DNA from 2 places in the Aminomonas paucivorans DSM 12260 genome. Region 1 is predicted to be linked to the other one. Evidence: riboswitches for the same ligand, from Rfam matches in the RefSeq annotation. Region 1 holds a riboswitch; the other holds the start of a gene.
What was found. A riboswitch is a leader RNA that binds a small molecule or an ion and turns the genes downstream of it on or off. The one in region 1 is predicted to bind molybdenum cofactor.

Region 1 (7,745 bases):
GTCCTCTGTGTCGTGGTGACGTGGCGTGGTATCTGCTATAGTGATCTCGCTGCAAGGCTAAGGCGATGTCCCGTTGGGAAGGAATGTCGACGCATCGGTGCTTCGCGAAGAGGAGGGAGACGATGAGATGATCCACAAGAGCCTGTTCTGGCTGTTCGCGCTGGTCCTGTTCCTTCCCTGCGGCTCCGTGGGGGCTCAGGCTTCCGCTCCTGCGTCCTCAGGGGCGGCACCGGGGGAGTATCTGGTGGTTTTTCCGCCCAGCAGCTTTGTGTTGGCATTTCAGGAGGGGGCGAGGGACGTGGCCCTTAAGGCCCTGGTCTCCACCCAGAAGGAGTATCTGCGAGATCAGTACCAGTTGGAGGTGGTGACGGTCTACGATGCCATCGGCCGCACCAACGGCAAGGGGATGTACCACGTGCGCAGCTCCAAGGGGGCAACCAGCGAGGAGGAATCCCGCAAGCTCCTGGAGCGCATGGGAAAGGACAGCAACCTGGAGTCCGTGTCCCCCAACCGGCAGGAAGGGCTGGCGGAGCCCAAGGGGGCCGTGAAGAAGCCCTAGGTCTCCCGGGTCCGAAGCGCCACGCAACGATCCGTTCCCCCTTGGGGGAACCCAAACGAACCGGAGGTGAAGCCTGTGAAGAAATGGGTAGCCTGGTTGGCTGTGTGTGCCCTGTTGATGGCGGGGACGGCCTTTGCGGAAGCCACACGGATCCGCGCTGTGGGGGCGTCCCGATATGTGGAGGGAGAGGCTTTGGTGGTGCTCCAGGGGCCGGATCGGACCCTTGCGGCTCAGAACGTCTCGTCCTTCCGCAGCGCTCTCACGCGACAGGCTGATACCTTGGCCGCCTCGGTGGGGGCGAAGACGGCGGCGACCTACGCCGCCGTGGCGGTCGCCTCGGGGCGGAACATCGTGTTCCTTCGGTCCTCCACCCGGACCACGGAGCAGCTTCTGGCGGACCTGAAGGCCAATCCCGCCGTCCTGGGGGCCCAGCCCAACTACCTGGCCCGGGCCTTCAAGACCCCCAACGACCCGTCCTACTCCCAGCAGTGGGGGCTTCCCAAGATCAACGCCCCCACCGCCTGGGACACCGTGACGGGACCCCTGGCGGGGGCGGATCCGGTGTATGTGGCGGTGATCGACACGGGGATCGACTACAACCACCCGGACCTGGCGGGCAACATGGGCCGGGACAAGGACAACCTCTACGGCAAGCGGTTCTACAACAACGGCACCGTGGGAACGGACCCCATGGACGTGGACGATCACGGGAGCCATGTGGCGGGGATCATCGGCGCGGTGGGGAACAACGACACGGGGGTCTGCGGGGTGAACTGGGCGGTGAAGCTCCTGGCGGTGAACGTATTCTCCGAATTCGGGCCAGGGGATTATCGCGCCTACAACACGGACACCATCGCGGGGATCGACTATATCCTGGCCCAGAAGGCCCGGGGGCTCAACGTCCGGGTGGCCAACATGTCCCTGGGAGGATGGAATACCCCTCCCGTCGGGGTGGACGCCTACGGTACCGCAATCCAGGCCATGAGCGACGCGGGGATCCTGGTGGCCATCGCGGCGGGCAACGAGTACCAGAACATCGACAGCCCCGGAGGTCCCGGGTCGGATCCCAGCGACCCCACGGCGGACTACCGGGGGCAGCGCCCCTACCCGGCGTGCTACCGGTACACCAACACCCTCACGGTGGGGGCCACGGATTCTGGTGATGTCAAGTCCGTCTTCTCCAACTACAGCCCCAACTGGGTGGATCTGGCCGCTCCGGGGACCGGGATTTACAGCACTCTCCCCGTGTCCAAGGGGAGCTATGGCAACATGAGCGGTACCTCCATGGCCACGCCCTTCGTGGCGGGGGCGTCGGCTCTCCTCATGGCTGCCCAGCCCACTCGGAGTACCACGGAGATCCGCACCATGATCCTGACATCGGGGAACACGGTAGGCGGCACCTTCTGGAAGAACGGACGGCTGGACGTGGCCAATTCCATGGGGGCCACCCCGCCCACGCCCACGGGCGCGGGCACCGCGACCCCCACCCGGGCGCCCTCCGGCGGCGGGGGCGGCGGCTGCTCCGGTCTGGGCTTTGCCCCCTTGGCGGTGCTGATCCTGCTGCCCCTGCTGGCCCTGAAGCGGCGGTAGCCCTTCGGCGACTCCAGGGAAGGAGCGCGAAAGGCGCAAGGTCAAGGAACAAGGAGGGCCTCCCCGGCCGGGGAGGCCCTCCTTTGTGGTTCCGGATCCTGCCGCTCCCGGTTCGGGGGCGGCTCTGCGCCTCGGGGGCGTCAGCGGAAGGTGCCGTCCGTGACCCCCTGACATCCCCGGCATCGGTCGCCGTGGGCGGGGGGGTAGGCCTCCCCGCAGATCGGGCAGACCACCGGGGGCGTCTTGTCCCGGGGCTTGAAGACTTGGGGGTCCACCTGCACGGGGCGATGGTCCAGGATGTCGTACCCCGCCCGGCAGATCTCCCCCAGGATGGCCTCCAGGCTCTGGTCCTTTTTCGGGGTGAGCTTGAAGAACCAGTCGTGGATGACCGGGAAGTTCTTGAGCTTTTCCGTGCTCAGGGAGATGCGGACCCCTTTCCCCGTCCTCTTGTCGTAGAACACCGCCGCGAACCGCCCCGTGTCCACCACCTTCAGCCAGTGGTTTCCCACGGTGCAGGGGGTCAGAAGCTGGATCGCGTCGGTGAGGCACTTGCGGGTCTCGCAGATCACGTCCATCTCGATGCCCGGGGGAAGAAGCTCCCAGGCCAGATTGACCATCTGGAGCCCCAGGACGCCCCCCGGCGCCATCTTCCCGTGGAATTGCTCCAACTCCTTCAGGAAGTCCTCGTAGGAGGCGAAACGCCCGTAGTTCATACCGCGATCTTCTCGATCTTGACAGCGCAGGCCTTGTAGGAGGGCGTGAGGGTATCGGGATCGAAGGTCTTCACGTCCCCGCTCAGGAGGCGGTTGGAGTTGGTCTCCCAGAAGTGGAAGGTCATCCAGACCATGCCTCGGGGCATGCGCTTGGTGACGTTGGCCTTGATGCGCACCTCTCCCCGGCGGGACTTCACCCGGATGGTCTCCCCGGTGACGATCCCCAGGGCCTGGGCGTCCTCCACGGAGATGTCCGCCCGCTCTTCGGGCATCCGCTCGTTGAGCCCCTTGGCCCGCCCCGTCTGGGTGCGGGAGTGGTAGTGGGTCAGGCGGCGTCCCGTGCTGAGGACGAAGGGGAACTCCTCGTCGGGCTGCTCGGCGCCGGGCACCCAGTCGATGGCTTGGAAGTTGCCCTTCCCCCGGGAGAAGTTCCCGTCCACGTGGAGGATGGGCGTTCCGGGATGGTCCTCGGAGGGGCAGGGCCACTGGATGCCGCCGATGGCGTCCAGGCGGTGGAACTTGATGCCCCCGAAGGCGGGGCACAGGAGGGAGATCTCGTTGTCCCACAGTTCCTGGCCGCTGTCGGAGGGCCATTGGTGGCCGAAGTGCTTGGCCGTCTCCTTGAAGATCCACCAGTTGGGCTTGGCGTCTCCCGGAGCTTCCTTGACCTTGCGCACCCGGCTGATGCGGCGCTCCGTGTTGCTGTACGTGCCCTCGTCCTCGCACCAGGAGGCGGAGGGGAGGATGACGTCGGCGAAGGGGGTGGTCTCGTTCTGGAAGATGTCCTGGACCACCAGGAACTCCGCCGAGTTGAGGCAGTGGGCGATGTGCTCCACGTCCGGTTCCGTGGCCACCAGGTTTTCCCCGAAGATCCAGAAGGCCTTGAGCCGGTCCGTGGTGAGGCCGTTGGTCATCTCGGCGATCTTGAGGCCCGGCTTGGAGGGCAGGCTCTCCACCCCCCAGAAGCGGGCGAACTTCTCGTTGATCTCCGGCTTGTCCACGTTCTGGTAGCCGCAGTACATGTTGGGCAGAGCCCCCATGTCACAGGCCCCCTGCACGTTGTTCTGTCCCCGCATGGGGTTGACGCCGCCGCCCTCCACCCCCATGTTGCCCAGGAGCATCTGGAGGTTGGCCAGGGACATGACGTTCCGCTTCCCCGTGTTGTGTTCCGTGATGCCCAGGGTGTAGATGACCATGGCGGGTTTCACCGTCCCGAGCATCCGGGCGATCTCCACGATGGTCTCCTCGGGCACGCCGCTGATCTCCGCTGCCCGCTTGGGGGGGTACTCCGCCACCTTCGCGGCCAGGGCCTCGAAGTTCTCGCACTTCTCCTCCACGAACTTCTTGTCGTAGAGTTCCTCCTGGATCAGCACGTGCATGATTCCGTTGAGGAAGGCGATGTCCGTCCCCACCCGAAGCTGGGCGAAGATGTCCGCGTAGTCCGCAAGCTCCTGCTTGCGGGGGTCCACCACGATGAGTTTGGTCCCCGTCTTGACCCCGTTCTTCAGGTACGTGGCCGCCACGGGATGGGCCTCCGTCATGTTGGTGCCGATGCAGAAGAGGAGCTTCGCCTTGGCGTACTCCCCGATGGTGTTGGTCATGCCGCCCGCTCCGAAACTGGACAGTAGCCCCGCTACTGTAGGAGCGTGTCAGACCCGGGCACAGTGGTCTATGTTGTTCGTGTTGAAGACCATGCGGAAGAGTTTCTGCATGCTGTAGGAATCCTCGTTGATGCTGCGCGCGCAGCTCACCCCTCCGACCGCATCCGGGCCGTGCTCTTCGATCACCTCCTTGAATCGGGATGCCACCAGGCCGAGGGCTTCGTCCCAGCTGGCTTCACGGAAGGTGTCTTCCGGGCTTTTCTTTTCCCCTTTCCGGATTCGGATGAGGGGTTTGGTGAGGCGTTCGTCGGAGTAGATGAAGTCGTAGCCGAAGCGCCCCTTGACGCACAGACGTCCCCGGTTGGGCATGCCGTCGGGGGTCCCGGTGACCCGGGTGATCTGGTCGCCCTTCATGTGGAGGTCCAGCTGGCAGCCCACCCCGCAGTAGGGGCAGGTGGTGCGGACGACCTGGGTCTGCCACGACCGTCCCTGGCCGATGGTTTTTTTCTCCACCAGGGCGCCCACGGGACAGGCCTGGACGCACTGGCCGCAGAAGACGCAGTCCGAATCCTCCAGCTTCACCCCCACCGGCGGGTTGATGGCGGTGTGGATGCCCCGGTGCTGGAAGTCGATGGCGTGGTAGCCCGACTGCCAGTCGCAGGACCGGACGCACCGGCCGCAGAGGATGCACTTGTTCATGTCCCGGACGTAGAAGGGGTTCGTGTCGTCCAGGGGGATGTCCGTGTTCACGTCGCCCTCGTCCCGCAGGGGGGACTTTTCGATGCCCAGCTCGTAGGCCAGATCCTGCAGGGTGCAGCGACCGTTGGATTCACAGGAGAAGCAGTCCAGGGGATGGCGGATGAGGATCATTTCCACCACCGCCTTGCGGGTGGCGATGGCCTTGGGGCTGTGGGTGAGCACCCCCATGCCGTCGGTGAGGGGAGTGGTGCAGGCCGGCAGAAGCTTGGGGTTGTTCTCCACCTCCACGAGACAGACGCGGCAGGCGCCGCTGGGTGGCAGGGCCGGGTGGTCGCACAGGGACGGGATGTGGATGCCGTTGGCTCGTGCGGCCTGCATGATGGTCATGCCCGGTTCTGCGGTGATGGTTTTCCCGTTGATTCTTGCTGTGATGGGATTGGAACCCATGAACCAAAACTCCTTTCCTTGGAAGATTCCTCAACTGCGCGCGGAAAAGGCGCATCCAGGGTAAGAGCACGCGTCGCAGCTCCTGCACAATCCCCCCCTTCCCCAACGTCGGACCTCTTCTCCCGTGGGAGGAGTGCCCGCATAGAGACGATCCAGAAGGACGTCCAGGGACGTCCGTTGTGCAAAAACCGCCGAGGCGGGAACGCCTACGAGGAATGCCTCCCCTTTCTGGGCAAGCATCAGGTTGGCCCCCGGAATCAGGGGGACCCTTCGGAAAACCACCCGGTCGCAGAGGGAGCGGATGGCCCGAGGTGTCTGGTCGTCCGCATCCACGCTCATGCCTCCGGTGCACAGGACGATCCGGGCCCCCTTGTCCAGCCACGCGGCGACGGCCCGGGCGATCTCGGAGGCGTCGTCGGGGCAGAGGGTGTGTCCCATCAGGGGAGCGCCGTAGGGTACGAGTTTGGTTTGCAGCTTGGGCAGGAAGGCGTCCTGCACCAGCCCTTCGTAGATCTCCCGCCCCGTGGTGACCAGGGCGGTGGGGAAGGGGTTCCAGGGCAGAACGGAAAGGGGGGCCACCCCCAGCACGCGGTCCACCTGTTCTCTTTGGACGGCCAGGGGGCCGATGCGGAAGGCCGCCGTCAGGGTCCCGAGGCTCACGGCGGTCCGGTTGGCCCGGGTGGTGAAGATCCAGTCGGGGTCCTGGTTGATGAAGTCCACGTCCTCGTCCCGAAAGTGCAGCAGGCCGGGACGGGTCGCCGTGAGGGTGCATTTCCCCTCCTCAGGTCCGCGAAGCTCCAGCCCTTCCCCTTGGACCCTTCGTCCCAGGAGGAGCGCTGCCTCGTCCTCGTGGACCTCCTCCGGGTCCAGCATCAGAAAGCGGATGTGGGACTTGCCCATGCGCAGGAGGAGGGGCACGTCCTCCTGCGCGATGCGGTGCCCCCTGCGGAAGCGGGCGCCCTTGAATCCCCCCACGGGATCGATGAGGGTCAAGTCATGGGAGAGGATTCTGCCGACGGCCTGCTCGACCGGGAGGGTTTCAGTCTTCACGTGTCTTCACCGCGATTCCGCCTTTCCATAAAAAAAGGGACCGTGCCCCATGCAAGGAGCACAGTCCCCCTACGTCAAGACGCAGGTGTGCGGCTCTCCTTGCCAAACAAGGGAGGCGTGCCCGTTTCCAGACACACCCTATCGGCCGCACACCACGGACACGGGGCCCGACAGGCAATGCGGCTCGGAGGCGCTCTATGGGGTCTCCCCCTGGGGGGAGACTTGGGGTCTTCGGTCGAGTACAGGAAGTTCCCCGCCGCCGAGGAGTTTTCTCGCGAACCGTCCTCCGCCGGATGTCCGCCGCAGAACGGAAAGCCGCCGCGCCCCGGGGGCACCAACCCCGGAGTCTGCCTCGGTGCTTCGGGAGTGCAGGCTGCGCATCCTCCCCCCTGTGGTTCTCGCGGAGGATAGGCCGCAGGCCATTCACAACACAGAGCCATCTTCATTCAGACTTGGTGGGCGTGTCAAGCATATCTGTGAAATATGTCACTGGAGGCCGGTTTCCTGGGGGAGAGGAAACCTTCGGGATCGGGTTGCGCCAAACCCCGATCGAGAGGGGGATCGTGGGTCGAGTGAAGGAGTCCCGTCATGGGGAACGGGATTGCCTCGGAGGTTTCCGATGGGCCCAAGATGTCCTTTTTCGTCTCGGGATTCGGAAAAGCGAGAGCTGGTGCCAAGAAGCACAAACCGGAGGTCCTGTGTGCGACGGGCCTGGCCGGGGAGAAACCGGATCGGACCGAGAGGATCCTGTCCCCTGTTTTGTGCAGAGCAGCGGAAAGGGCGGGGCCTTTTTTCTTTCGCGGAGAACCGGAGGTTTCTTGTGCAAGAACAGGGGGGGCTTTCTTTGCCCTTGCCCCTTCCGGGAAATTTGTGCATAATATATCCAAATGTCGTGGCCGCACGTTCCTCTTGCCCCGAGCTCTTTTCGGGCGAGCCGGCCTACGTTCCCCCATTGCCGACGCCGTATCCCCGCTTTCCGTCCTTTTTCGAGCGCGAAAGGGAGAGGGTTCGTTTGCATATCTTGTGAATTTTAGGTCGACCGGGTCCCGTGGGGGACCCACCCTGGGCTGGGACAGCCCTGGCAGC
Region 2 (7,745 bases), 480 kb from region 1:
ACCCTCTCATTGGAGGGGGAAGGTCCCCCAACCTTCCCCCTCCCCCCTTGTTGGACGCATCGTTTCCTCCATGGCCAAGGGAGGGGACTGTTGGTGCGATACTTTATCGGCTTCGACGACACGGACATCCTGGAGGCGGACCGGGGTACCGGCAAGTTGGCTCGTTGGTTTGCCTGCTCCCTCCCCGAAGGGTTCCGTTCCCTGGGGGTGCTGCGCCAGCAGCTCCTGGTAGACCCCCGCATTCCCTACACGTCCCACAACAGCGCCGCCTGCGTTGTGGCGGAGTCGGAGGACCCCGAGAGCGTCCCTCTTCTGGTGGAGGCTGCCGTCGGGCATCTGGCGACGCACTTTCTGGAAGGGAGCGACCCGGGGCTTTGCGTGGCCTCCGAGGTGGCGGACTGGGCGTGCCTGGAGGATTTCGGGCGACGGGCCGCCGGGGAGGTGCTTTCCCAAAAGGCGGCCCGGGAGGCGGCCCGGGGGGTGCATCTGTCCGCCCACGGGGGTACCGGGGACGGGATCATCGGGGCCCTGGCGGCGGTGGGGCTCACCCATCGGGGCTGGACCGGGCGGTACGTGGAGTTCGGCGGGCTGAGGGAGATCCCGCAGGAGGTCTCGGTGGGGGAACTTGCCGCCCGGGGCATCCGGGTGGCGCCGCTGGATCGGGACGCCACGGTCCCTCGGGAGGCGGACCGGGTGCTCCACGAGGGGTGGCTTCGCCCTCGCCTGCTGGGGGGGGTGCCGGTGCTCCCCGTGACCCCGGAAGGGCCGGGATGCTGGCGTTTTGCCGATCCCCGGAGGCGGGCTCCCGATGGGGGTAAGGCGCAGGGATGAGGCGAGAGCGCCTTGGGTTTGACGTGTCGGTGGTGTATTCTGGTAGAGCGACGCAATCCTAGAAAAGAGGGGGTCGTCTCATGAAAGGGACCATTTTCTACCGGGAACGGCGGAAGATCGAGGAAGGGGAGCGCAAGCCCCGCTTCCGGGTGGTGGCGGTGTCGGGGGCGGACCTGAAGGTCTTCGCCACCCACCTCCGCATGGAGGAACTCCGGGCCCTGGCGGCGGCGGTGGGGGCGGAACTGATGCCCCTGGAGGCCGGAGGCGGGGAGGAAGGGCACGAGCACCGGCGCAAGAAGAACGGCTGCTGCGAGCAGTAGTCGCGAGGGGGAGGGGGCCGGAGTCCCCTCCCCCGGGAACGCTTCGGAGGGAGGATCGGCCATGTCCCTGGTTCGGGACCGAGACGGCAAACGACTGCACATCAAGAGCGTTCTCATGGGGGAAAGTCTGGTCTCCCGAGATCTTCCGGACAAGCTCCACCTGGCGCCCCAGGCCCGCCTCTTTCCGGACGTGAACGTCCTCAAGATCGGCGGCCAGTCCATCTGTGACCGGGGGGCCAAGGCGCTCCCGGGGATCATCCGGGAGCTGGTGGCGGCCAAGTCCCGGCACCGGATGCTCCTGACCACCGGGGGCGGCACCCGGAGCCGCCACATCTACACCATCGGCCTGGAGCTGGGGATGCCCACGGGGATCATCGCCAAGTTCGGCAGCTCCATCTCAGAACAGAACGCCCTGCTGGTGGCCATGCTCCTTTCTCCCTGGGGGGGCATCAAGATCGGCCACGACGAGCTGGTGAAGCTCTCCAGCTATTTCGCCCAGGGGTGTCTCCCCGTGATCCACGGGATGCCTCCCTACGACTACTTCGCCCTGCCCGCCCCGGGGCGCATCCCCCTGCACCGCACCGACGTGGGGACGGTGCTCCTGGCGGACCTCATCGGGGCGAAGAGCTGCATCTTCGTGAAGGACGAACGGGGGCTCTTCACCGACGACCCGAAGAAGGATCCCGCGGCGGAGTTCATCCCCGAAATCGGGGCGGGGGAGCTGATGGAACGGGACCTCCCGGACCTGGCGGTGGAGCGGCCCTGTCTGGAGATCCTCCGGCAGAGCGAGGTGCTGGAGCGCATCCAGATCGTGAACGGCATGGAAGAGGGCCAGATCACCCGAGCCTTGGAGGGAGAACCCGTGGGCACGGTGATCCGCAAGGAATAGAAGAGCAAGGCGTTTCCACCCCCGGGGATCCCCGGGTTGTTCGACCCCGAGCCGCAGGCCCTACCGGGAATCAACCCCACGGGTCGCGGCCGACAGGGTGGCGCGGGAAACGGCGCCGCCTTCCAGCGAGAAGGGGTTGCTTCGTACCGGTTCTTGTCGAACCGAAGGGTTGCCTTCCCTTCCTCCGCTGGCGTACGGAGGCTTCCCCGGAGCACCGGGGTGCGTCTCATACACCATTCCACACAAGGAGGAGTCCTTCATCATGCGCAAACACAAACGATTGACCTTCGTCCTGGCCCTGGCGGCCCTGTTGGCGGTCACGGCGGGAGCGGCGGTTGCCGCCAAGGCCCCGGTCCTGCGGATGGCCACCACCACCAGCACGGACAACACGGGGCTGCTGGACTACCTGGCCCCCCTGTTCCAGAAGGACACGGGCATCGAGATCCAGTGGGTCTCCGTGGGCACGGGCAAGGCCCTGGAGTACGGACGCAACGGGGATGTGGACGTGGTGCTGGTGCACGACCCCGACGCGGAGAAGAAGTTCGTGGCCGACGGGGCGGGGGTGAACCGTCGCCAGGTCATGTACAACGACTTCGTGATCCTGGGTCCCAAGAGCGATCCTGCGGGGATCAAGGGGATGAAGGTCGAGGACGCCATGAAGAAGATCGGGGAGAAGCAGGCCCCCTTCGCCAGCCGGGCGGACAAGTCGGGGACCCACATGGCGGAGCTGAAGCTCTGGAAGGCCGCGGGCATGGGCGTCCCGGACAAGCAGAACTGGTACATCCAGACCGGTCAGGGCATGTTGGAGACCATCAACGTGGCGGGGGAACGGAAGGGCTACGTCCTGGCGGACCGGGGCACCTTCATCAAGTACGAGGCCAACTTCAAGGGCAACCCGCCCCTGGTGATCCAGGTGGAGGGAGACCCGAACCTGCGGAACCAGTACAGCGTCATCGCCGTAAACCCCTCCAAGTGGCCCGGGGTGAAGTACGACCTGGCCCTGAAGTACATCAACTGGCTGGGAAGCCCCAAGACCCAGAAGGCCATCGGGGACTACAAGCTCATGAACAAGCAGCTTTTCTTCCCCAACGCCAAGCAGTAGGGACGGGATCGCCTGCCCCGGGGCCTCCTGCGGGGCCTCGGGGCTTCGAGGAGAGGACGGGACATGGACTTTCTGTCGGAGGGATTCTTCCAGGCCTTCGGGCTGATCTTCTCGGGGAACGAGGAGACCTGGACCACCGTGCTGATCACCCTGAAGCTCACGGCCCTGTCCATGGCGGCCACCCTGGTCCTGGGGCTGCCTCTGGGGTTTCTCCTGGGGTACTTCGACTTTCCCGGCAAGAGGTGGGTGCGCATGACCGTGGACACCCTGCTGGCCCTGCCCACGGTGGTGGTGGGGCTCCTGGTGTACGCCTTCATCTCCAATCGAGGGCCCTTCGGGGAGTGGCAGCTTCTGTTCACCATCCGGGGCATGGCCATCGGCCAGACCCTGTTGGCCCTGCCCATCGTGGTGGCCCTCACCGCCTCGGCCATCGAGGGGTTGGACCGGCGGCTGCGCCTCACCCTGCTCACCCTGGGGGCGGACGGGCGAAGGCTCGCCCTCTCCAGCCTTTGGGAGAGCCGCTACCAGGTGCTCCTGGCGGCGGTGACCGCCTACGGCCGCATCATCGCCGAGGTGGGGGTCTCCATGATGCTGGGGGGCAACATCAAGTGGCACACCCGGACGATCACCACCGCCATCACCCTGGAGACGGGAAAGGGGGACTTCGCACTGGGCATCGCCCTGGGGCTCCTTCTCCTCTCCCTGTCCTTCGTCCTCAACGCCAGCCTTTCCCTGCTCCGCCGCCGGGCGGAGTCCTGACGGATCATCGGTACGCCAAGGAGGTCGTTCGCTCATGAAAACGAAGATCTGCAAGCGTTTTGCCCTGCCCTTCCTGGGAATCGCAGTCCTCTCCCTACTGGCTGCCTTCCCTGCCCTGGCGGGGGAGGTGAAGATGTCCAGCACCATCGGCCCCATCGACGCGGGCATCGTCCCGGCGCTGGTTCAGGCCTACGAGAAGAAGACCGGGGACCGGGTGGTCTTCGAGGGCGCCGGGACCGGCGCCACCCTGGAGAAGGCCAAGACGGGGAACTTCGACCTGGTGATGGTGCACGCCCGGAAGCTGGAGGACCAGTTCGTGAAGGAAGGTTTCGGGGTGGATCGGCGAGACGTGATGTTCAACGACTTCGTCATCCTGGGCCCCGCCGAGGACCCCGCGGGGATCAAGGGGATGAAGGACGCCGCCGGGGCCTTCAAGAAGCTTGCCACCTCCGGGGTGGTCTTCTTCACCCGGGGGGACAACTCCGGGACCCACGTGAAGGAGATGGAGGTCTGGGCCAAGTCCGGGGTGAACCCCCAGTGGGAGAACTACACCACCTTCTCCCTGGGCAAGCTGGGCAACAAGGCCACCACTGCCTTCGCCAACAAACGGAAGGCCTATCTCCTCATGGACCGGGCCACGGTGCTCACCATGGGCAAGGAGAACAAACTGGCGATCCTGGTGGAGGGTGACCCGATCCTGCGCAACGAGATCGCCGTCATCGCCGTGAATCCCTCCCGGTTCCCCAAGGTGAACGCCGCCGGGGCCAAGGCCTTCATGGATTGGCTGGTGTCCGACGAGGCCCAGACCCTCATCAAGGACTTCGGGGTGGAGAAGTACAAGCAGCCCCTCTTCTTCCCCAACTCCGACTCCTGGAAGAAGAGCCACTAGACCGAGGGTCGAACCGGGAGACGTGCCGACGAGTCCGCTTCGGGAAGCGCCCCGGTCTGTCCGCCGGGGCGCTTCCCGTGGAGGCAGGCGGGTCTTTGGGGATGGTAGACTGCACGAGGAACCCTGCGCCTTGAAGGGTGCGGAGGAGGTCGGAACATGGAGACGCGAGCGGCGATCCGGGAGGAAGGCATCCCTGCGGCGCCCCCCCTCTTCGAACTGCGGGACGTGGAGTTCGCCTACGGAGGCCGGACGGTCCTGTCCCTCCGGCACCTGGCCTTTCCCCAGGGTGCGGTGGTGGGGCTGGTGGGGCCCAACGGCAGCGGGAAGAGCACCCTCCTCAAACTGCTGGCCCTGCTCCTGGCCCCGACCCGGGGGCAGCTTCTCTACGGGGGACAGGTCGCTGCGGGACGGGAGGGGGAGCTGCGCCGGGAGGTGACCCTGCTCCTCCAGGAGCCCTTCCTGCTGAAGCGGACGGTGTTCGAGAACGTGGCCTACGGCCTGCGGACCCGAGGGCTGGTGGAGGGTGTTTCGGAGCGGGTGGAGGAGGCCCTTTCCCTGGTGGGGCTGTCGCCGAAGCGCTTCGCCTCCCGACAGTGGTACCAGCTTTCGGGAGGCGAGGCCCAGCGGGTGAGCCTGGCCTCCCGCCTGGCCCTGCGCCCCCGGGCGCTGCTGCTGGACGAGCCCACCGCCAGCGTGGACGAGTCCAGCGCTCTGCTCATCAAGGAAGCGGTGGTGGCGGCCTCCTCGGAATGGGGCACCACCCTGGTGGTGGCCACCCACGACCTGGTGTGGCTCCACGAGGTGGCCACCGACGTGGTGAGCCTCTACCGGGGGCGGGTGGCGGGACACGGGGCGGAGAACCTCATCCAGGGGTCCTGGGTCCTGGACCCCGCGGGGGGGCTGCGCCGCCCCCTGGCGGACGGTCAGTGGATCCGTGCCCTGGGACCCGAGGGGAGCGACGAGCCTCCCTCCGTGGGGATCCTGGGTCCCTCCGACGTGACCCTGGCCACGGAGAAACCCTCCCACCTCTCCGCCCAGAACCTGCTGCAGGGGCAGGTGACCCACATGGCCCTGGAGAACGGTTCCGGACGGGTCCTGGTCTCGGTGAACGTGGGAGGGCTGCTCCTCAAGGCGAGGGTGACTCCCGAGGCGGTCCTCTCCCTGGGGCTGCACCCGGGGCTGGAGGTCTGGGCGATCTTCAAGGCCACGGCCCTGCGCTGGCTTTAGGGGGCCGGGGAAGCCGGAAGGGGAAACGGGTATACTGACAGTCGGGGAATCCCCAAAGCGGCCCCTGGGCCCTCGGAGGTGTTCCATGGATCTATACGTGCGACTGCTCGGCCTGCCCCGCATCGTCCTGGACGGAGAGCCGGTGCATTTTCCCTTCCGCAAGCTGGAGGCCCTGGCCCTGACGGTCTTCGACCAGGGGGACGTCACCCGGGATCGGCTCTGCTCCCTCCTCTGGGGGGACAAGGGAGACCCGGGGGCCCGGAAGAACCTGCGCAACGGGCTGTACGTCCTCCGGCGCCTTCTCCCGGAGGAGGTCGTCCAGATGGACCGGACCCGGGTCTGGGTCTCCCGGGAGGCCCCCTTGCGTCTGGATCGGACCCTGCTCGGGCGCTTCGAGAGCCTTTCGGACGAACAAAGGGAGGTCCTGGGACGTCCCTTCCTGGAGGAGTTCGACCTGGAGGACGCCCCGGTCTTTCGGGATTGGGTCCAGGGGCGACGGGAGGAATACCGTCGGGACTACCTGGAACGGGTGAAACGCTACGCCCAGACCCTCCTGGATCGGCAGGACCCCGCGGGGGCCACCCGCTGGTTCGAGCGCATCCTGGCCCTGGACCCCCTGGACGAGGAGGCGGTGCGACAGCTCATGCGCCTGTACCACGCCTCGGGGTGGGCTGCTGGTCCCCTGGGGGTCTACGAGGCGTTGAGCGAGCGCCTGACCCGGGAATACCAGACCGGACCGGCCCCGGAGACCCGGGATCTCTACCGGGAGATCCTGGCGACGGGGCGTTCCCCGGAGACGGACTTCCACGGCATCGCCGTCCCTCCGGAGAGGAGCGTTCGGCGCGACGGGGCTCCCTCCCAAGAGCTGCCCCCCTCCTGGCGGGATCGGGAGGGGCTCCGGTGTCTGGAGTCTTGGGAGCGTTCCCCCCGGCCCCGACTGGTGCTTCGGGGGGAGGAGGGATCGGGGAAGCGGTTTTGGGCGGACCGGCTGGTTCGGCTTCTGGGGCTGGAGAAAGCTCCCGTGGCCCGTCTGGTGGGGCGACCGGGACCGGGGGCCGATCCCGGCGAGGCCCTGACGTCCCTGTGGCCTCCCCGGGAAGCCCTGTTCGGAGGTGCCCTGGAGGAGGGGACCCTCCGGCCGGGGGCGCTGGCGGCCCGGGCGAGGGCCCGGCTGGAGGAACAGGGTGTTCGAGTCTTGGTGGTGGAGCGGTTCGACCTGCTGGATCCCCTGTCTCGGGACGCCCTGCTGGATTTGGAGGCCTCGTCCTGGGACGGAGGCTGGATCGTCACGGAAGGGACGGGGGGCCCCGCCTTCCCCCGGGGGACCCGAATCGACCTGGACCCCCTGGACCGGGGGCAGATCGAGGGGATCGGGGCGGCCATGAAGGTTTCCCTTTCCCCGGAGGATTCGGAGCGGCTCTGGACCGCCACAGGAGGCAACCCCCTGCGGGTCCGTCAGGGCCTCGACCTGCTGCGCCAGGGGGCGTCCCTTCCCGGGGGCGGCCCCTTCTCCTGGGCCCCTCCCCTCCCCCGGCGGAAGGGAAGGGGCTTCCTGGAGCGTCTTGCCCTGACCCCTCGGGGAGAGCTTCTGGAAAACCTGGGGGCGGAGGCTCGGGCCCTCGGTCTGGCCGGCCTCCTGCGGGACGGCTGGCTCCGGGAGGACCGAGACGCCCGGGGGCGGTGCTGGGTGGCCGTCGCCCGGGAGAGGGATCGCCTGGACCTTCTCGC

Region 2: linked by a shared signal. The riboswitch ahead of APAU_RS03230 (substrate-binding domain-containing protein) and the one ahead of APAU_RS01150 (molybdopterin-binding protein) in region 1 are both predicted to bind molybdenum cofactor.

Annotation. Positions count from the first base shown of each region.
Region 1 is NZ_CM001022.1:249,896-257,640, forward strand. Features, by position in the region: gene APAU_RS01125 (hypothetical protein) at 128-559, shown strand; gene APAU_RS01130 (S8 family peptidase) at 662-2,149, shown strand; gene APAU_RS01135 (FmdE family protein) at 2,290-2,862, opposite strand; gene fdhF (formate dehydrogenase subunit alpha) at 2,859-5,609, opposite strand; gene APAU_RS01150 (molybdopterin-binding protein) at 5,640-6,602, opposite strand; molybdenum cofactor riboswitch at 6,755-6,849, opposite strand.
Region 2 is NZ_CM001022.1:728,287-736,031, forward strand. Features, by position in the region: gene APAU_RS03215 (hypothetical protein) at 91-831, shown strand; gene APAU_RS13505 (hypothetical protein) at 912-1,151, shown strand; gene APAU_RS03225 (amino acid kinase family protein) at 1,213-2,040, shown strand; molybdenum cofactor riboswitch at 2,073-2,192, shown strand; gene APAU_RS03230 (substrate-binding domain-containing protein) at 2,303-3,142, shown strand; gene APAU_RS03235 (ABC transporter permease) at 3,206-3,901, shown strand; gene APAU_RS03240 (substrate-binding domain-containing protein) at 3,936-4,790, shown strand; gene APAU_RS12930 (ATP-binding cassette domain-containing protein) at 4,947-6,017, shown strand; gene APAU_RS14560 (AfsR/SARP family transcriptional regulator) at 6,103-7,745, shown strand, end outside.